4 regions of the Providencia alcalifaciens genome follow, and region 3 is predicted to be linked to each of the others. Evidence: predicted binding sites of a transcription regulator. Region 3 holds the regulator's gene; each other region holds the start of a gene.
What was found. The regulator LexA, encoded in region 3, represses DNA repair genes until DNA is damaged. The targets are predictions, from matches to a motif close to TNCTGTATGTACATACAGNA.
Positions count from the first base shown of each region.

Region 1 (5,318 bases), 710 kb from region 3:
GTTTTCTCAAGTGAGGGCTTTGAAAACGGCAGAGCAAATAGCGGATGTTATTGCGCTGCATGTGGAGCAGCTTTCTGTCGCATTATCTTAACATGATGAAATTTGCCAAAATTTGAGATTAGGTCTTTAATTACTATGTATGGTGGTGATTAATTCAAAATACTGTCATCACCGTATGAAATGATTAAAGAGTCTATATTGTGTAATAAAGTTATCGTGCTAGGAAATTTAGAGCAACAGAGATATTGGAGGCCTCAAATGGGCGTTATTGCTTGGATTATCTTTGGTTTAATCGCAGGTGTTTTAGCTAAATGGCTAATGCCTGGAACCTATCAAATGGGTTTTATCATGACGACCGTATTGGGGATCGTCGGGGCGGTTGTCGGGGGATACATCAGCACATTCTTTGGTAAAGGCAAGGTGGATGGCTTTAACTTCGGTAGTTTTGTTGTTGCCGTGATCGGCGCTATTGTCGTGCTATTCCTTGCGGGAATGTTTATTAAGTAACATTTCTTGGGTCATTTTCATCAAGGGTAGGTTTTTTCACTACCACATAATTTGCTATTTATTAAAGCCACTTATTATGACGTTCGCTAAATAATGAGTGGCTTTAATTTTTTAATTTTCACATGGTTCCAGAGTCATAAATTTATGAATGGATGACATCTGAGACGTCATCAGCTCAAGGAGTTTTTGAATGAGGAATCCATTTTTTGAATAGCTCCAAGTAATATAATTATTTTCAACTAAAGATAATTCGATTTTATCGATATTAATATGATAATTAAATATAGGATCTAAATCTAAAGCTCGGTAAGTGTATAAATAAAAAGTTATATCGTCTAAATTAGTTGTATTAAAGCAACTTGTAATGAATTTCTCCGAATTTTTATGAAGTACAGGATGTATTTCCTGTGTTTGTTGCCATAGTATTTTTTTATGCAAGCTTTTCATTAGGATATTACAGATTATTCTATTCTCATTAAATTCCATGATAAACCTCATATTTTTCTTTCTGATATACTAAGTGTATTATTTACATAGTCGAGTAAGATAATTGTCTCATTAAAAAAGTGAAGATAGTGATTATAATTTAGGTCTTCATGATTATTAATGGCTAAAATCTTCTTAGTGTTAATGGTGTATTTCTTTATATATGCATTGAATTTTTTGTCTTTTAATTCCATAAATAAAAAGTAATTATGTAGGGATAGCATCTTTCTTTGCAATAGAATTTTATCTTTACTACTCATGTTTACACTGGATATTTCTGATATGTGTATGTAATAGTTATTAAAAAGAGTATTTAACTTCTCTTTATGAAAATAAATAGAAGCTTTACGATTAAATTTAATCGTTAATCTTGATGTTTGTAATAGAACCCATAAAGTTGCTGCTGTACCGACAAAGGTAGATAGAGTCCCTAGGTTTATTACCCAGAGTTCCCATAATGTATTCATTAGTTATTAGCTCCATAAAAATAGAGTAATAGAAAACGTAATTAATTAGATTAATTTTTTATAATATTAGATTTAAATAGAAAAAATAAATTCCCTCATAATTAACGCTTGTTTATGAGGGAATAAAAAATGATTAAGGTTCGATTGGTAACCCGTTGTCTTGTCCCCATTGTGCCCATGAACCATCATAGAGGCGCACATGTGGATTTCCTAATAAGACCAATGCCAGTAAGACAACGGCAGCCGTCATACCTGATCCACAGGTTGTAACTGTTGGCGCGAGAATATCGACGCCTTGCTCGGCAAAAATAGCTTTTAACTGCTCGGGGGATTTATATTCCCCATTATCCACTAATAGATCCCAAGGCACATTTTTACTGCCAGGAATATGGCCCATTCTTAAACCTGGACGAGGTTCAGGGGCTTGAGCCAGAAAACGGGCAGCCGCACGCGCATCGATAATTTGAATTTTACCTTCAGTGGCAACCTCCAACATTTGCTGTTGATTCAGTGCATTGGCATTTTGTCTATCAGCAATAAAGGTTTGTGCAGCTGGTGGGGTGACTTTACCTGATTGGGTTGCGAAACCAGCTGCTTTCCATGCGTTAATTCCGCCCGCTAAAATTTTAACGTGTTTGCAGCCTAAAGTACGGAAAGTCCACCATGCACGCGGGGATGAAAATAAGTTATTTTGTGCGTAAATAATGACTTGGGTTTGATTATTAATACCCATCGCTCCAACAGCTTGACTAAATGTGGTTGCGTCAGGGAGCATATGCGGTAAGTCGCAGCTTTTATCGGCGACTTCATCTTGATTAAAAAATTGAGCTTGGGGAATGTGCTCATCGAGGTAGCTTTGGTAGCAATCATAAGGGGCGGTAGGTGGTGGTGTAGAGACATCAAGCACAATAATATTACTGTCTGAAAGATGTGAATTTAACCACTCTGGTGTTACAAAATAATCGTTGTACATCATAACTCACCGTCCCGTTTGATTAATAATGGATGATTACTGGATCTGATTAGGTGCAGGAAATATCGATGGCGATTGAGCCTGGTTTTGCTCTATAGGTGTTGTGGATCGGGTATAAATATTCATCCCGGCAAGCATAATCCCCCCAATAGAACTCAATGCGCATAATGCACATAGTGCGATGACGACTTTTTTCATTTTTATTAGCCTGATTTGACACGAAGATGCCAAAGTATAACTGGATGGTGATAGCAAACAAGTTTTACGGGGTATTTTCTTGGCTCGATTTGGTGTTTTGCGAAAGGCTTTCCAGAATTTGTGTATAATGGAAATTAATACAGTAGTTTTGCGAAGGGTTTCGCAAAAGAGAAACAGGGGCTTTCCAGCCTCTTTTTTGATTGGTTATCATCTCCTTTTTACTTGGTCTTCTGCGCATCTATGTCTCTGTCAAATAAAATAAAAGAACAAATAACTCAATGGTATAAGGGGTTATCTAATCAAATCGAGGGGTTCGTCTCTCGGGCTCCTCAGCGGCAGATGATAGCTGAAGTGGCGAAAAATTTGTCGGATACAGAAGGGCGTCATTTAGTTATTGAAGCACCAACAGGGGTGGGAAAAACCTTATCCTATTTGATACCAGGCATTGCGGTTGGGCGCGAAGAAGGCAAAACGTTGGTCGTGAGTACCGCCAACGTTGCTCTACAAGATCAAATATTCAGTAAGGATTTGCCATTACTGAGCAAAATTATCCCTGACTTAAAATATACAGGCGCATTTGGGCGAGCGCGTTATGTGTGTCCCCGAAACTTAGAAGCGATTTGTGCCGCGGAAGGGGAGCAAATTGATTTAATGTTGTTGGTGGAAGACAAAACTGAAATTGCCAACAGTGAAGAGAGAGCTCAATGCCAGCAATTACGCAATGATTTTCATGGCTTTGCTTGGGATGGGCTGCGTGACCACCATAAAAAGGCATTTAGTGATAGTCTATGGCGTAAAGTCAGCACCGATAAAATGAACTGCCTTGGGCGTAATTGCCAGTTTTATCAACGATGCCCTTTTTTTATTGCGCGTCGTGAAATTGAAGATGCAGATGTGGTCGTGGCTAACCACGCTTTAGTGATGGCCGCCATGGAAAGTGAATCGGTATTACCGGATCCCAAGAAATTACTGTTAGTTCTCGATGAAGGGCACCACATTCCCGATGTGGCGAGAGACGCTTTAGAAGTTGAAGGGGAAATTACGTTAGTTCAGCTTACGGCACAGGTGGATAATTTTATTCATCATGTCGCGCAGTATGTTGCGCAGTTTCGCCCTGCAAAGCCGCCTAAGTTGACCAATCCTGATAAGCTACAGCAACATGCCGAAAAATTACGAGAGTGTTTTCGTGATTTTTCACTGTTAGCTAACGGGCTATTACCTGAAACATCCAAAGAGTCGGAATATTTGTTCCCAATGGGGATCTTGCCTGAGGTAATGCAGCAATGTTGCCAAGAGTTATTTAAGCTAACGGATGCATTACGTGGGCTATCAGAGGCGATTCTCAGTGACTTAACGGAACAAACGGCAAAGCAAGATATTGTGCGTTTACATCGCTCCATCTTAGTGACAAGTCGAGCTATGGGCTATTTTGAAAATATGACTAAATTGTGGCGCTTAGCCTCTCTTGATCAAAGCTCGGGTGCACCTGTTTCGAAATGGCTTAGCCGCCGCTATGAGAAAAATCAGTCGCGGATTTTTATGCATTGTGCAGGGATCCGCGTGAGTGAACAGCTACAACATTTGCTATGGAAAAATGTACCTCATATTGTGGTGACATCGGCAACACTTCGCTCTTTGAACAGCTATTCACGTTTTATGGAGTTAACAGGATTATCTGAAAAGAGTGATGACCGTTTTGTGACGCTTACCTCACCGTTTAATCATGTTGAACAGGGCAAGTTGGTTATTCCCAAAATGCAGCATGAGCCAATCATGGCAAATGAAGCTGAACATTTAAAAGAGATGGCAACCTATTTTCGCCATCAATTTACCGAAAGTGACCATCGTGGAGTATTGATCTTATTTAGTAGCCAGCGAGCGATGGAAGGGTTTTTGGAGCATGTGAAGGATTTGCGCCTACAACTATTAGTGCAGGGGGATCAGCCACGCTATAGGTTAGTGGAGACGCACTGTGAACGTATTAAACAAGGGCAAAAAAGCGCGTTAATCGGCTTACAATCATTTGCGGAAGGGTTGGATTTAAAAGGGGAATTTTTAACTCAGGTGCATATTCACAAGATTGCATTTCCACCTGTGACAAACCCGGTGATTATTACTGAAGGGGACTGGCTGAAGTCATTAAAACGCTATCCATTCGAGGTACAAAGTTTACCTAGTGCTTCATTTAATTTGATCCAGCAAGCGGGACGTTTGATTCGAAGTCATGAATGTTATGGAGAAATTATCATTTATGATAAACGCTTATTAACTAAAAACTATGGCAAACGTTTATTAAATTCGTTACCCATTTTCCCTATTGAACAACCTGAAATGCCAACATCAGATAAGTCGGGCGACAAGTAAATAGGGTGATAAAGAAGTAGTGCGATAAATAATTAAGGTGATAAATAATTGAGACCACCGAAGTGGTCTCATGGTCAATATATTGACTCTGTTTTACGACACTACTCAATATTAGCTTCTAATAACCACAGGAATTTATCCAGTGAGCGAGATGCGGCAGTAAACATATCTGCGGTATTTTCATCTTCAACTTCATCGATAGCTTTACGAATATCATTCGCAACAACAGCATATCGTTCCGCTAATGCTTTTAAATGGTCTTGTACAGAATGAATATCCAAAGGATAAGCTTCTAATGATGTGAATTTATTGACTTGTTGTGA
Region 1 covers NZ_OU659204.1:1,182,760-1,188,077, forward strand. The annotation lists gene dusC (tRNA dihydrouridine(16) synthase DusC) at 1-91, shown strand, start outside; gene LDO73_RS05265 (GlsB/YeaQ/YmgE family stress response membrane protein) at 259-507, shown strand; gene LDO73_RS18090 (hypothetical protein) at 1,002-1,460, opposite strand; gene sseA (3-mercaptopyruvate sulfurtransferase) at 1,594-2,433, opposite strand; gene dinG (ATP-dependent DNA helicase DinG) at 2,872-4,995, shown strand; gene dps (DNA starvation/stationary phase protection protein Dps) at 5,097-5,318, opposite strand, start outside.
Region 1: the regulator LexA is predicted to act here: its motif matches at 2,757-2,776, upstream of dinG (ATP-dependent DNA helicase DinG).

Region 2 (5,318 bases), 1.6 Mb from region 3:
CCATTCCGATAAAGCATCGGGGGTATGAATGGCTTGTTCCTGCATATTAACCACATCTTGTTTTAATTGCGCTCGGGTTGCAGGAAACTCAAATTGGTCTTGTCCTGACACAAGCGATAATGAAACTGGGGAGGCGTAGCAGGCGAGTGCCATGGCGAAAACGGCACCTTGAGAGAAACCGACAACGGAAAATAACGGCAGTTTTTGAGTATTCAGAAGTTCTTGAATATCTTGAGCAAAGCGTTGTAGGGATTTATGCTCATCAAAGGTGGATTGACCCAGTCCAGCACGTTCTGGGGTGATTAAGCGAATATTTAGCTCATCAAGACGGTCAATGCCAAAGCCAAGTGTACCGCTCATCCCTGCGCCAGTACAAAAAATTACAGGGAACCCCTGTTCAGGACCAGATTCATACCAACACAAAAGTCGCCCATCAGATAATGTCATCGACATATGGCGAGTATTGGATATTTTGTTGCTATACATAATAAATACCTACAAGATAGAATTTTTAGTGCGACATGTTAGTTTCTATCGCGAGTCGTCAATGACTTTACCGTTGTTATTTCCTATTTGCTAAAACAGATTTGTAGGGCAGGTAGCTCAATCTGTTAGAGACAGCTCAGAATTTTAAATTAAGAAATAGGCTAATTGCAAAATATACGCTCAATTACGGCTGTTTTACAGCCAAAAGGATAATTTATGCGATTTTCAGACTCAGAAAAGCAAATTCTATTAGCAGTGAAGGGAGTTGGACCAACGGTCATTAGCCGATTAGAGCAAATGGGGTTTTCGTCTTTAGCGCAGTTAAGTGAAGCCTCTTATGATGAAATTTTAATTTCGGGCGCTGCACTAACGGGGTCAAGTTGTTGGAAAAACAGCCCTCAAGCTAAAAAAGCGGTGGAAGGCGCTATTGCCGCAGCAAAGAACGCCTTACGTTAAGTTGGCTATGACTGTTTATTTTTCATTTTCCACTTTTTGCTGCGCAGAATATTGAGCATTTGTACTGACATGGAGAAGAACATAGCAAAATAAATATAGCCTTTTGAAACATGTACCTGAACACTTTCAAGTAATAGAGTGAAGCCTACAAGGATCAAGAAAGAGAGTGCGAGGATTTTGACCGAAGGGTAACGTTCCACAAAATCACCAATCGGTTTCGCGGCGAACATCATGATCATAACCGCCATAATCACCGCAGCCATCATAATAAACAGATGGTCAGATAGCCCTACAGCAGTGATCACGGAATCTAAGCTAAAGATAATATCTAAAATTGCGATTTGCATAATGGCCCCCCAGAATGAAGTGACTTTTTTCTGGGCTATCCCATCATCGTCTTCCCCTTCAATGGTATCGAAAATCTCCTGACTGGATTTCCAAATGAGGAATAAGCCACCGGCACACAAAATTAAGTCGCGGGCGGAAACGGTATGTTCAGCTAATGTGAAGAGCGGTGTGGTGAGGCGTGCGAGCCAAGCAATGGACGCTAGCAGTGCCAAGCGCATACCCATTGCTGCAATTAACCCAATACGTCTGGCGCTATTTTGTTGATGGGCGGGTAATTTACTGACGACAATACTTAAGAAAATAATATTGTCGATACCCAGTACGACTTCCAAAATTGTTAATGTTGCCAATGCCATCCAAGCATGGGGATCTAAGAACCACTCAAACATCTTATTGCCTTAAAAATGGAATAAAAAATCGTCTGTTTGGCACAGGCGATGCCTTGACCAATTAACTGAGGTTAAAGTGCCGCGCTAATAATGGACCTGTAAAATCTTTTTTTAAATAGAAACCTCTCGGTAATGTCATTATTGGCTGCCCAAATTCACCAATACCTTCGGTTAACGCTCTATTATTCGCCGCTTTGGGACGAATTTGTAGAACTTGTCCGTGACGAGCCGTGATGATTTCAACTTTTCCCAGCACAATTAAGTCCATTAACTCTTCCCAATCTTGGCGTAAAAGCTGTTCTTCAAGCGCAGAAGGGCTCCAAATCAGAGGGTTTGCAATACGGCGCTGGGCAAGTGGAATTTGGCGTTCACCTTCTATCGGGAACCACAGAATACGAGATAATTTGCGGCGCACATGACTATTTTCCCATGTCAGACCACTATTGCCCGTGAGTGGTGCGACAGAGACAAACGTCGTTTCTAATGGTACGCCATGGCGATCGATTGGGATTGTTTTAAGCTCCACGCCAATATCTGCAAAATCTTGTTCGGCTTTACTGCCTGCGGTTGCACCCAAAAAATACTCTAACAGTGTCCCGACCCAGCCTTTATCTCGTTTAAGATCGGGCGGGATTGGGATACCTGCGATAGTTGCTAGCTCACCAAGCGTATAGCCAGCAAGGGCTTGTGCTCTAGCTAATAAGACGGTTTCATTTTCTGGTGGTGAAGGCGGTATAAAAGACATAGGCGACAAAATTTCGTTATGTTTAAAAAATAACCAAGAAAATGGTCACAAGGTAGGATGAGTATAACACTTTTTAGTCCCTGTATTTAACTTCATGATATATATGTAGATATTAGATAATAATCACTGGCGGGATTATGAATATTTAGGGTTATTCAACTTCATCCCAAGATAATCACAGGATCATGCACTAGGTTATCCACAGGATTTCTGGATAACTGTGAAAAACTGCGATTACTGTGTGCATTTACAGCCTTGACTAATGTCATTTATTGAAGCTCGTCACAAAAAGCGGGTAAGTTAAGTACATTCCTTGTGGATAAATCATGCATTGATTGATCTTTGCTCAGTTGAACTCCTAACAAAAAAAGATGGGAAAACTCGCAGTGGATATCTCAGATGAAATTCATTTATTGTTATGATTTATAATGCTTTATTTTTTAGTGTGATTTTTTGTTAGAAATGAACAGTTGGGATATACCCCGATTACTATCTGGTTGTTCACATGGATATCCACAGAAAAAGTGAATAAAATCCATTTTACTCACTCTAACTGTTTATAACTATCATCAATTCTGTGTATTATCCTCAGTTGGCTTAAACCAAGCTGATTTAAAGTCAAACCAGCCAAAGGTATTCATACGAACACCTCGCATCGTTCTTTGTCCTTGTAATTCTAACCAGTGATGAAAAATTGGGTGGAAGACTTGGGAATCAATCAAGCTCTCGCACCAAGATTCCACATCCAATTTTTGCTGACGCCACAGTTGTAACTCTTCATCAAGAGTTTTCCCCAAACATTGACGCAATAGCGGCATTTCGTACAACGTGGCGAAGATAGAGAATTCAAGAGGCTTATAAAAGTTGGCGGTGGAGAGCCAAATATCGCTCTTCGCATCCCCGTTAAACCAATCATCATAATCAACGATGTTAATTTTAAGCTCCACTCCCTGGGTTTCTAAGACTCGCTTCATGATGTGGCTGATGGCATAGAATTCATGATGATGGCGATAAAAAGTGACAGTTAACTCAGTCAAGTCTTCAGGTTTGGTGCGCTGGGAGAGCATTTTACTGTGATGCCAATGAAGCAGTAATCCATAAGCAGGTGCCCAGTGGCGTTGATAGAAGGATTCACAGTGCGCCAGTAGGTTGACGGGGGTTAAAAAGCTGCACAGCCATTTACGCACATCTTCCCGTTGAGAAATGTCGGAGCGTTGGTCGAATAACAGAAAGTAGCAACCTTCTTCCATGCGGCTTTCGAGGGAGTCATTGTGGCGTTTATCACCATCCATTTTTAATGTGGTACACACCATCTGCTCAGACAATTCAGGCACTACCCAAATGGTCACTTCATCGAGTAGGGCGCGATAGCCAAAATAGCGATCAAAAGCGCTGATGGTGAGTTTCTGCGGAATGTTGGTTTCTACTTCATAAGGGCCCGTACCAATAGGGCGCTGACTAAAGCCGCTGATGGTTTCCCACTCTTTGGGGAGAATGGCGGCATGTGGACTACCGAGTAACCAAGGAAATTGCGTATCAGGATGGCTTAGATGGACATCAATCACATAAGGCTGCGAAGAGGTGACCGAGTGAATATGTGAAAATAGCGGCCAGCACTGCTTTAATCGTAATAAAGAGTGGATAATATCCTCCACTTGCATTTCACGTCCATGATGAAAATAGATAGCCGGACGTAAATAAAAGCGCCAATGTTGCTCGTTAATGGCTTGCCAGTGGTGAGCAATACCATCTTCCACTTCCCCTTTTTCCTCATTTAAGTGAGTTAGTCCATTAAATATTTGACTCATTAAGTGGATTTCAGAGCGGCGCATTGGGGTGCCAGGAAGTAAATTGGGAAAATCACGGTAATAAATGATGCGCAGTAAGTTTTTACCTTGTCGATAACTTCGCTCGAGCTCCGATAAGACCATTTGGCGGATAGTCTCTTTATCGCCAACAAGGGCCACGAGTTTTTCAATACTTTCTTCTTTTAAAAGCTGCTCAGCTTGCGCTTGTTGTAGTTCTAATCCATTAATATGAAAAATTAATGCGGAGCGTTTTCCTCGTCCTGATTCTGCTTGCCAACTGAGCCAACCATGGGACTGCATATTATTGAGCAGAGTGCGAACATGGCGGCGAGAGCAAAATAAAATATCGGCAATATCTTGCAATGTGGTTTCACTGTTTTTTCCCTGAAAGTGCTGCCACAAGCGTACAAATTGTGTTTGTAATCGAGAATTAGACATAAAAGAGGAACTCCAGAATAAATTGCATCAATTTTAATATCCTATATTCCGTAGATAATAGGGGGCAGTAAGTAGCTCTATTGACCTGTCTGTTGCAGGTTTACTCCCCCTTTTATTGAGTAATGGTATTTTTACCAGCCGGTATGTGAATGCATATCGGCTTTTTTTCTTCATATTTCATGCTGTGGCTGTGTTGGCCTCACAAACTAATCCTAGTCACATACTTATGTATGCTCCCAGGAATTAGTTTGTTTGCCGCCTTGCCACAACATGAACTATTTTGAAAAAACGGTTTGATATAACCCAGAATCATGATTATTTGAAATCATGGCATATTAGGAAATAATGGGGAAGGGTTTATTGATAGGTGTTGTTTATAGGAATTGAGTTCTACTTTTATGGGCAAGAAAAAGCCCACCGAAGTGGGCTGGGGATTAATTCATAAAGGCGGGGAGCTTTTGCTCGTAATCCTTGATTTGGTCGACGTGCTGTAGTGTCAAACCGATGCTGTCTAAGCCATTCATCATGCAATGACGGCGGAAGCTGTCAATCTCAAAAGTATACACTTTATCGCCGGCGGTGACGGTTTGCGCGTCTAAATCGACGGTAAACTGGCAACCTTCGTGGCTGTTCACATAGTTGAACATC
Region 2 covers NZ_OU659204.1:2,782,608-2,787,925, reverse strand. The annotation lists gene LDO73_RS12780 (alpha/beta fold hydrolase) at 1-486, opposite strand, end outside; gene LDO73_RS12775 (helix-hairpin-helix domain-containing protein) at 703-942, shown strand; gene LDO73_RS12770 (TerC family protein) at 948-1,679, opposite strand; gene mutH (DNA mismatch repair endonuclease MutH) at 1,741-2,424, opposite strand; gene sgrR (HTH-type transcriptional regulator SgrR) at 2,994-4,670, opposite strand; gene leuD (3-isopropylmalate dehydratase small subunit) at 5,105-5,318, opposite strand, start outside.
Region 2: the regulator LexA is predicted to act here: its motif matches at 2,660-2,679, upstream of mutH (DNA mismatch repair endonuclease MutH).

Region 3 (5,318 bases):
TGCGCCTATACAAACAAACACAATGAAGACGGTATGAGAAATATGGCGTATGACTACGCCATATTATTCTCTATAGAAACTGACTATTATTGGTAAACAATTTTGAAGTTAGCTACAGTGTCAAAACGACCTGTTGTAGCTTTCTTAGTTGGATCTTCGTTACCTTTAACGTATGCAGCGAAGTGCAGAGTAGTTTGTGAACCGTCACCATTGTTTAACGCATAGCCGTCACCAGTACCTGGGAATGCTTTACCGAATTCAACAACTTTATCAGCGCCGTTAGTGATGATGATACCAGCGTTTTTAACTTTACCGCCTAAGCCCAGTAAGTCACCAGTGAAGCCTTGGAAACCATTTACTGTAGAACCAGTAAATGTGATTTTTGCGTTTTTGTAAGTTTCAGTAGAGCAGTTTTTCAGAACGATATCGAACGCTTTGCTGTCTGAACGGAATTGGTTAGAAGTCAGTTCGTGTAACGCGATTTCGCCGAATTCAACTAATTGCTTCAGGTTGTCAGCATCGATTGAACATGGAACGTCATTAATGAAACCAGTAAAACGGATTTCACCTTGTGAGCTTTCTACTGGTGCAGGAGGAGTTGCTGGATCAGCAGCTAAAGCAACACCAGAAACGCCAACACCTAAACCTAAAGCTAGAGTTAATGCTAATTTATTCAGTTTCATAAAAGTTTTCCTTTAAATGAGTAGGAACTGCTATTTCTCTTTTTTCTCTTTCCTGCTTTCATTGACGCAAAATTAAGTCTATTTACTTAAGTAGTGCACCCTTGAAAATTCCTCTAGCTTTCCTACTTGATGAATTTCATTCAGGTTAGAGATTTTTTTATATAAACGAGCTCCATCTCATTTATGTGATTTAAAAAACAAAACTCATTAAGCCAACATTCTCACTTCTAAATTAATTACTGAGTCATTCATTAATTAATTAAAATTGATATAGAACACTAAATGAATTCTGATAACTACCTTGTGATATTTTCTGATGTCAATTCTACATACGTGACATATGTTGTCAAAAATCACCCAAATAAAGCGTTGACTTGGTTTTTTATATCGACAAAGTGCATACAAACAACTTTTATCCACTGAGTGAGTACTTAAATCTGAAGAAATGATAAATTACTTAGAAAGATTTATATGAAGACTTCATTTTACATTTATAAAAATGTCTAAATATTGCAAAAAACCTATAAATATAAAAACCTATATTTATATTTAAATACAACTTAATAATCCAGACTGATGCAAATTTATTGAATTTAAATTCTGAAAATCGTATTTTTTTTACCCGTAATCGCTACATAACAAACGAGGCGTAAGATAAGTCTTAATTAAAATTAACGTCAAATAGTAACAATGAATTTCAATAATTGTTTTTATTTGGTTAAAATTAACACTCAATGATTAACTAAAATGCAGCAATTAATGATTTATTTAAAATAAAAAAAACCACCTTTTAAATAAGATATTCATTCTTTATTAACGTTACCTTTATTAAAGTTAAAATTGCGTATTCAATTTAGTAAAAAAACTGTTCATTTCATCACCACCATTTCAAACACAACAGAAATGGAAGTTATGGTAAACTAAACAGTAATAAAAACTTGAAGCTATCTAGGTGGGGCCAAACAAGATGAAAACAATCAGTGAAGATAAGCTGCTTACGACGGCCGAACGTATTTGCCAGTCTCGAGGCGTGCGTTTGACCCCACAAAGAGAGACTGTTTTGCGGTTAATTGCGCAGCAACACGGTGCGATCAGTGCTTATGATTTGCTAGATTTACTGCGTGAAATAGAGCCGCAGGCTAAGCCACCTACCGTTTATCGCGGTTTAGAATTCCTCATGGAACAAGGATTCATTCATAAAATTGAATCCACGAACAGCTATGTGGTTTGTCACCATGTCGATAATCCAAGCCATATTTCAGTGATGTTGATTTGTGATAATTGTGGCAATGTGACCGAAAGTGACTGCACGACTATCGAGCAAGCGATTAGCACACTAGCAGAAGAAAATCATTTTCATCTCAGGCATACGGTGGTAGAAAACCATGGCTTATGTCAGAAATGTTTTGAGATTTCCAATTGCCAAGATCATGAACACTGTGAGCATGACCATCACACTACAGTCAGTGCAAAAAACACAGTCAGTTCAAAAAAGAAGTGATATAGAAGAAATGGTATACAGGAAGTAAAAGAAAGGAAGCTATATAGCAATATGGAAGATGGCTATATATAAAGAAGTGCAATATGAACATAGTTATATATAGCTATATAAAGAAAGACTATTCAAAAAATAGAGATATTGAGTCTGCTGCCAGACTCAATCGCTCATCATCAATGCCAGTCACTGTTACGGATAACCCCAACAGCCAGACCTTCGATGGTAAAATTCTGTTCGCGTAAATCAACCACGATTGGTGCAAAATCAGAGTTTTCAGCAATAAGCTCAACACGATTGCCTTGTTGCTTAAAACGTTTAACAGTGACTTCATCTTCGATACGTGCCACAACAATTTGCCCATTATGGACATTCTGTGTTTTATGTACCGCAAGTAAATCACCATCCATAATACCGATATCTTTCATCGACATACCATTTACGCGTAATAAAAAGTCAGCGTGTGGTTTAAATAACTCTGGGTCGACTTGGTAATGGCTTTCAATATGTTCTTGTGCAAGCAATGGTTCGCCGGCAGCAACACGTCCAATCAGAGGAAGTCCTAAATCTTCAGGTTCCTCTTCTAACAACAGACGAATGCCTCTGGAAGCTCCAGAAACAATTTCAATTACCCCTTTACGAGCTAAGGCTTTTAAATGTTCTTCTGCCGCATTAGGCGAACGAAAACCCAAACTTGCTGCTATCTCAGCGCGTGTTGGTGGCATGCCAGTTTGCGAAATATGGTCACGCACCAGATCGTAAACTTGCTGTTGTCGAGCTGTCAGTGCTTTCATCCCGTTCCCCTGTTTGTTTATACAGTCAGACTGTGAGTATATACAGGTAAATGGGTATTGGGAACTGTTAAATTAGCCAAAATCTGCATTTGTTGATGAATTTCTGGCTTTTTATCTCTTTTACTATTTTTAGCCGATTAAACCGTAAAATAACGCGCCCATAAAACCGTTCCCCAGATAAACAGTGCCAATCCTATCGTGACGAACACAGCTGCGGAGCCAATATCTTTCGCTCGCCCAGATAATTCATGGTATTCACTGCCAATACGGTCAACAACCGCCTCAATTGCACTGTTAATTAACTCAACGATTGCGACTAACACGACTGAACCAATTAATAAAATTCTGTCAATTTGGCTAATATCCAAGTAAAAAGCTATAATTATCGCAATGATAGCAGCAACCGCTTCTTGACGGAATGCAGCTTCATTGACCCATGCTGCTTTTAAACCTTTAAGGGAGTATCCAGCCGCTTTGATGACCCGAGTGAGACCCTTAGTTTGACTTGCCATATTTTTTCCTTAATTTTTAAACAATAATCAACTTTTGCAGTCAAAGTGAATTATCGATAACAGATCTAAACGTTGCTTTCTGATATGATTGCGCAGCATTACTAACAAGAGGCTATAATCATTTATGTCACTATGGCGTAAAATATATTACAACACGTTGAATTTACCACTGAAATTATTGGTAAAAAGTAAACTAATCCCAACGGACCCGATAACAGAGTTGCAGCTTGACCCAAACAAGCCAACGCTGTACGTCTTGCCATATCACTCAAAGTCCGACCTTCTCACGCTTCGCCAACAATGCTTAGCGATTGGTTTACCTGATCCTCTCGTGGATAACGATATCAATGGCACCAAGCTCCCTGCCTATGTGTTTATTGATGATGGCCCACGCGTGTTCCGTTACTACTCCCCAGATCCACGTAAAGAGTCAGTAAAAATATTCCATGCGTATCTGGATTTGCATAAAAACAATCCAAATCTTGATATTCAAATGCTACCTGCATCCGTCATGTTTGGACGTGCGCCGGGTCGCGAAGGGCATAAGCCAGCCCCGTTAAAACTCTTAAACGGAGTGCAAAAATTCTTTGCAGTCCTGTGGTTAGGGCGCGATAGCTTTGTGCGTTTTTCTCCGAGCATTTCTCTTGGCCAGATGGCACAGGAGCATGGCACTGATACCATCATTGCCAATAAACTCGCTCGCGTAGCACGTATCCATTACTCTCGTCAGCGTTTAGCTGCAGTCGGGCCAAAACTGCCTGCACGTTATGAGCTATTTAATAAGCTGCTATCCTCTAAAGCCATTGAAAAAGCGGTTGAAGACGAAGCTCGCAGTAAAAAAATTCCATTACAAAAAGCCCAGCAAAATGCCGTGGCGATGATGGAAGAAATTGCCGCCAACTTCTCTTATGAAGCTGTGCGACTGACTGACCGCGTACTGGGCTGGACATGGAACCGCTTATACCAAGGGATCAACGTTCAACATGCTGAGCGCGTTCGCCAGCTGGCACAAGATGGTCACGAAATTGTGTATGTACCCTCTCACCGTAGCCATATGGACTACCTGCTGCTCTCTTATGTGCTGTATCACCAAGGTCTGGTGCCACCACACATTGCGGCGGGTATTAACCTCAATTTTTGGCCAGCCGGCCCGATTTTCCGCCGTTTAGGCGCATTCTTTATTCGCCGTACGTTCAAAGGCAATAAACTCTATTCCACTATATTTCGCGAATACCTCAGTGAGCTATTTGCTCGCGGCTATTCGATTGAATACTTTGTGGAAGGTGGTCGTTCACGTACAGGTCGCTTACTGGAGCCGAAAACGGGTACCTTGTCGATGACCCTACAAGCGATGCTACGCGGAGACTCTCGCCCTATCACTATTGTCCCTATCTATATTGGTTACGAACATGTGATGGAAGTGGGAACTTACGCGAAAGAGCTGCGTGGAGCGGAAAAAGAGAAAGAAGGCTTCTTCTCCATGGTGCGTGGTCTGCGTAAACTGCGTAATTTAGGTCAAGGCTATGTGAACTTTGGGCAGCCAATTTCACTGACCCAATACTTAAATAACCGCGTGCCAAATTGGCGTGAATCTATTGACCCAATTGAGCCACAGCGCCCAAGCTGGTTAAACCCAACCGTCAGCAGCTTAGCCGATAACATTATGGTGAATATCAATAATGCGGCAGCCGCCAACGCGATTAACTTATGTTCAACGGCACTGTTGGCGTCACGTCAGCGCTCGCTCACCCGTGAACAACTGCTTGAGCAAATAGAGTGCTATCTGCAGCTACTGCGCAATGTGCCTTACACTGCCGATGCAACCACGCCGAAC
Region 3 covers NZ_OU659204.1:470,627-475,944, reverse strand. The annotation lists gene LDO73_RS02080 (fimbrial protein) at 87-683, opposite strand; gene zur (zinc uptake transcriptional repressor Zur) at 1,651-2,184, shown strand; gene lexA (transcriptional repressor LexA) at 2,355-2,972, opposite strand; gene LDO73_RS02065 (diacylglycerol kinase) at 3,110-3,484, opposite strand; gene plsB (glycerol-3-phosphate 1-O-acyltransferase PlsB) at 3,609-5,318, shown strand, end outside.

Region 4 (5,318 bases), 1.9 Mb from region 3:
GGGTATGGTCATCATCCCATGCCGAAGTGAAATGCCAATCTTTATGTTGGGCAGTTAGCTTCTCGACAGATTTTAGTGATGGGTCCGAAATTTTTTCACTATTGCGATATAACACATGCCCCCGATTATCCCGCACCACCATATAAGGCTTATAGCTAGTTTCGATGCCGTTTTCCATGGCATCGGTATACATTTTTTGTAGGATAACGGCGAGTTTATCGAAATATTCTGGGGTGCCTGAAACGGTCCCTAGCGTACGAGCAATACCCTGTGTGACAATCTGCTGTTGTTGGTTAAATTCATCATCATCGACCAAATCAGGTAGATAAAAAAATTGCAGCCAACCCACTAGCAGCAGCCATAAAAAGATGACTGCGCCAATCTGAATACCAAATGTGTAGACAAGAAAGGATTTAATCTTCACCAGATTGCGCTTCTTTTTTTAGTAAATAACCGATGCCACGGATAGTAATAATTCTGTCTTTACCAATTTTGCGGCGTAAATTATGAATGTGGACTTCAAGGGAGTTACTTTCCACATCATCCAAGCCAAATAAACGTTGCTCTAAATCTGTTTTTCGCACGACATTGTCGGCATTTTTAATTAACTCGTATAGCAACAGATATTCTTTACCGGAGAGTAATAATAATTGACCATCCAAGGTGACTTGGTGGTTTAACGGATTTAATTGCAGATTATCCAATTGCCAAATTTCAGATGAAAACCCGGCCATACGGCGGCTAATAGCCTTTACACGAGAAATTAACTCTGGCATCTCAAAGGGTTTTGTTAAGAAGTCATCAGCACCAGAATCTAAACTCGCCACTAAATTATCCATTTTATTGCGGGCGGTAAGAATAATAATCGGTATCGATTCTCCAGATTGACGCCATGAAATTAATTCATCTTGACCATCACCATCAGGTAATCCCAAGTCTAAAAGCATGACATCAAAATTGTGTGTCTGTAATTGCTGCTTAGCATCCGATAATAATCTAACCCAGCAAGGATTAAATCCGGCTAATTCCAGTCCACGACATAACGCTTTGCCAAGCTGAAGATCGTCTTCTACCAATAAAATATTCATATTTATTCCCTCTGCTGCGGAGTATAAGCAGACTCAGCTCACCCAGCAACTAGGATATTTATTCCCTTAAGCATCCCTTAAGGTTGGTTTAACCAAATATTAAGGTACGAAAATGCAAAAGCACTAATATACCCTCAACAACCATAACAAGAGCATTCATCATGAAACAAGCGTATATTGAAGTGCCTCTATTTATCGGGATCATTTTTATTGCCATGCTATTTATGGGGGAGAGTTTCAATAAGCCACAATTGACGTTGAATACGACGAAATTAAATGAAGTTCAGCGATGCACTGATGCGAAAACTTGCTTAATAGAGGCTCGGGTACTTGAAGTGAGCAAAACGAAACGTAATCCGGTGAATGAGTTTAAATCGTATCTTCGTCAGAGACTTTATTAATATTCTTTCGTAAGTGGCGGAATAGTGAATTGTGGCGCTATCGGCTTTTATACGCAGAAGCGTATAAGCGATAGGCAGGAACACATTGGAAGTGATTCAGATTAACTTCAAAGAATAACGAATTAAGAAATGGAAGATGGATATTACCTTCCATTTCTCTGCTAATCATCTAGTTATTTAGTCATCGGTATTTGCTTCAGGTAGCCAGCCGTCATCCATCCAAATTTCTTCTAAGATCTCTTCAATGCGTAATTTGTCACCCGCAATCTTCGTTCCTGAAATATTAATCGCCTGCTGAGAGCTAAAGCCTACTCGAGTGACCATATCAGGGTACTGTGACTGTAGCTTGCGTAAAATCTCAGACTCTAAAGCTTGTAAAACCAAGCTACTTGGTTTTTGCGGTGAATTCTTATCAAATAACACTTCGATGCGTAACATAATAGCCTCTACTAAAGACTGTATTAATATACAGTATTTTTAGATCTATATGGGGATATTGTCAATATCCCGCATTGAATATTTTTTTATTGTGTCAGTCGGCTAACTCTTTTTATTTCGGCAAGTTATTCCGATAAAGGGTGTTTACCCTTTAAAAGAAGCTGGCAGAGATATTAATGCACAACCCTAAAATTGCCATATTAAAGACAAACGAAATAACGGATTGAAGCAATACCGCGCGACGCATAGGGGTTGAGGCAACTTCCACATCTGCTGTTTGTGAGGCGACAGCAATGGTGAATGAGAAATACATAAAATCCGAATAGCTCGGCTGGGTGATTTTATCGGGGAAAATTAACCACGGTTTTTCATTTTCACTATTGCCGTAATAGAGATGGGCATAGTGCATGGTAAAGCCCGTGGGTAAGAGCAGCCAAGAGGATATCAATGTCGAGGCTGTTAAAATATAGGAGTAAATTTTATCGGCTTTCGGGATATCACTGTGCCCACCCAAGGCAAAAAATAAGACTAATAAACTGACGCAGCAGCCTGACATTAAGAAAAATATTACCATGCTTGCGCTTTCATCTTCGATTTTCGTCAGCTTGCGAATGTCTTTCACATTGTGGCTAATAATTCTCTGGAACAGAAACAGTAAATAGCACCACGCAAATGCGTTCCAACTGATAATTAAGTTAATAATCAGACTTTGTGTTTTAAATAAAGCGAAGAAAGTGATGAAAGCAACAATAAGCGAGACCAAAAAACGCGGCCGAGAATGAAATGCATGACGTAGCTGGTGGGTGATGCGAGCAGCACAGCGAAGCATGGGGTATTCCTTGAATTTAATAATCGGGTGTTTTTCCTAAAGTAAATTGAGTATATCACTGGTAAAAAGGATGCACTAATTACTGCGTTTCAAGGAATGAAATGAAACAGTTTTATTTATGTTTGCTGCTGTGTTTTTCAGCGCCGTTATATGCAAATGACCCGTTATATTCAAATGAACGGTGTGAAGAGGCCGCTGACTTTTCTACCGCTGAAGCAGGTTTTCACTTTAGTTCCGCGATAGTTAAGGATAAAGCCTATTTTTATTCTGCACCGGATAAACAGTGCCAGCTATCCACGTTTATTATTCCGGGTGATAAAGTTGAGGTATTTCGAGAAATCAATGAATTAAATGGTGAGCAATATTTCTATATTCGTTATCGAGACAAGAATAATCAATTTGTTACAGGTTGGGTGCCTGCAAAATCATTTGTACCTATAGAAAATAAAGTCACGGCAACGAATGAGTGTTTGGAGATTAAAAAGGGAGGCTATCCGCTGACGCTTCCGGCTAAGAATAACCATTATCAAGTCGTTGGCGATGGAAAAGCGTATTTTTATTCTGCACCGAATGACACATGTTTAGTCGAGGATGTTTTCGTGATTGCTGGCGACCAAGTGTCTGGTCAAATGGAAGTAGAAGGGGAGTTTGTTCTTGTCAATTACTATACGGTATCGGGTGATATAGTTAGGGGATGGCTGAGAAAAGACCAGCTATGGCAACTGCATCATGGGGATAGTTATCGCAATGATGTGAATCCTTCTGAATTAGACTTAGCAACCCGAGTGATTTCATTATGGTTGAGTACAGAAGATAGATGCCTGTTTTATGAGGGAATTAATAGCGCGGATTTCATGAGATTGCTAGTGCGTGAAGATCACCAATCTGTAGGGTGTCGAGGCGCAGGAGATCCCCTGACCACCCCAGTTATTGCGTATTTTGATATCGATAAAATCACGGGAGAAGTTGATTTTGATGGCATAAATAGCGACCGATAAGAAAGGGAATATTTGCAAGAAATATCGGTATGAGGGTAAGGGAAAATAAGCACAATTTAAATGACAGAGATTTGTTGTTAATGCGACATTCGCCAATTTCGGGAAATGCAGTGCCTACGTCGGCATTTTGGCGTTGGTTATTTCGGACATACGGCAGGCTCCTTCATATCAACCGGTTCGTTAATGGGGTAATCATCAGAACCATAGCTTTTACAAGATGTGGTCACTTTAACTTGGTTGCAAGGCAAAAAATGTACAGCTAAGCCGCAGGCCGTTTTACTGTCATATTCTGGGATCGGCACACTGACTTCATGTTGGGTACTGTAGCGTTCTAGTTCCGCCTCCCACCGCTTATAGGCTTCTACTTGACTAAATTTAGGCATTGGCGACAGTTTACTTTTATCCAAACTTTCCCATTTTATTCTGGCGTGAAGACCGGGAGCCCATTTAGCGGGGAGTAGAACGCAGCATTGAACGCCACCGACGCTGGCACTTGAGCCATTCACCGAAAATGAAGTAATACTGCCTTGTGTATGGTTAAAGCCACTTAAACCCGCTGCCATGGGCTGGTTTTTGCGATCAGCGAGAGAGCAACCCGATAGTATTAAAACCAGCGCATATAGAATGGTGGTAATCGTTCCGTGTAGGACAAATGAACGAAAGTGATTTATTTCGGGCATTCGGCAGGCTCCTCTTTATGGCTTGTTTGTACTGCTTCTGAGCATAATCTCTTGTCAGGTTGACATGTATTCAATAAATAGAAGTAACGTATCTGAGTAACGCGTTATCAAGGGGAAAATAGATTAATATTACGCTTTCGTTCTAAATATATAATCCCAAAATCTGACGGAAACACCATAATTGATGCGAGGGTTACGATGGTGTAATTCATGATGGTGGCGAAGGGTGTTAATAATTGCCAGCTTAGAATGATGAATTAAATAATGAATACCAATATAACTATAATAACCAAAGCAAAAACCAATAAAAATAATGCTACCTAACCCGATATTATTACTGATAATAGCACATAAGCCCCAAATAATGGCGAGGAGCGAGGTGCTGACTAAAGGGGTTGTTCCTATCCATGCTTTCGGTTTTACATGGTGTCTTGCGTGATCTCTTTTATAGTAAAAATGGAAGCCATGGCGATGAATAATATATTCCATCAGCGTCCAAATACACCATCCCAACATAAAATAGAGCAACCAAGATAATTGAGCACTTTCACGAAAAAGTGCCACAGTAAATGCCACAATCACGTAAATAGGAACAACAATAAAATCAGCCATATATTGCGTTCGAGTTAAATTCCATTTCATTAAAAAACATCCTTTGTTATTTGTAGAGAATCGCTATTCATAGAAAATTGACACTCATAAAAAGTGCAGTTCCATTCAATTGATAGTAATCAATTTTGAGGAAGAGCTAGGGGAAACTCCTCATTCAAATGTAGAATTCAGAGCAGAAATTGCATTAAGACTTATCTTGTCTTATCAACGCATAGCGATTGAGTAGCTGTTTAAAATGGTTATCAATCCGTTGGTATTCAGACTCAGGGACG
Region 4 covers NZ_OU659204.1:2,370,887-2,376,204, reverse strand. The annotation lists gene LDO73_RS10975 (sensor histidine kinase) at 1-424, opposite strand, end outside; gene LDO73_RS10970 (response regulator) at 414-1,088, opposite strand; gene LDO73_RS10965 (hypothetical protein) at 1,250-1,489, shown strand; gene LDO73_RS10960 (DinI-like family protein) at 1,667-1,927, opposite strand; gene LDO73_RS10955 (DUF1345 domain-containing protein) at 2,079-2,756, opposite strand; gene LDO73_RS10950 (hypothetical protein) at 2,858-3,754, shown strand; gene LDO73_RS10945 (DUF3304 domain-containing protein) at 3,892-4,434, opposite strand; gene LDO73_RS10940 (sterol desaturase family protein) at 4,564-5,076, opposite strand; gene LDO73_RS10935 (VasL domain-containing protein) at 5,231-5,318, opposite strand, start outside.
Region 4: the regulator LexA is predicted to act here: its motif matches at 1,944-1,963, upstream of LDO73_RS10960 (DinI-like family protein).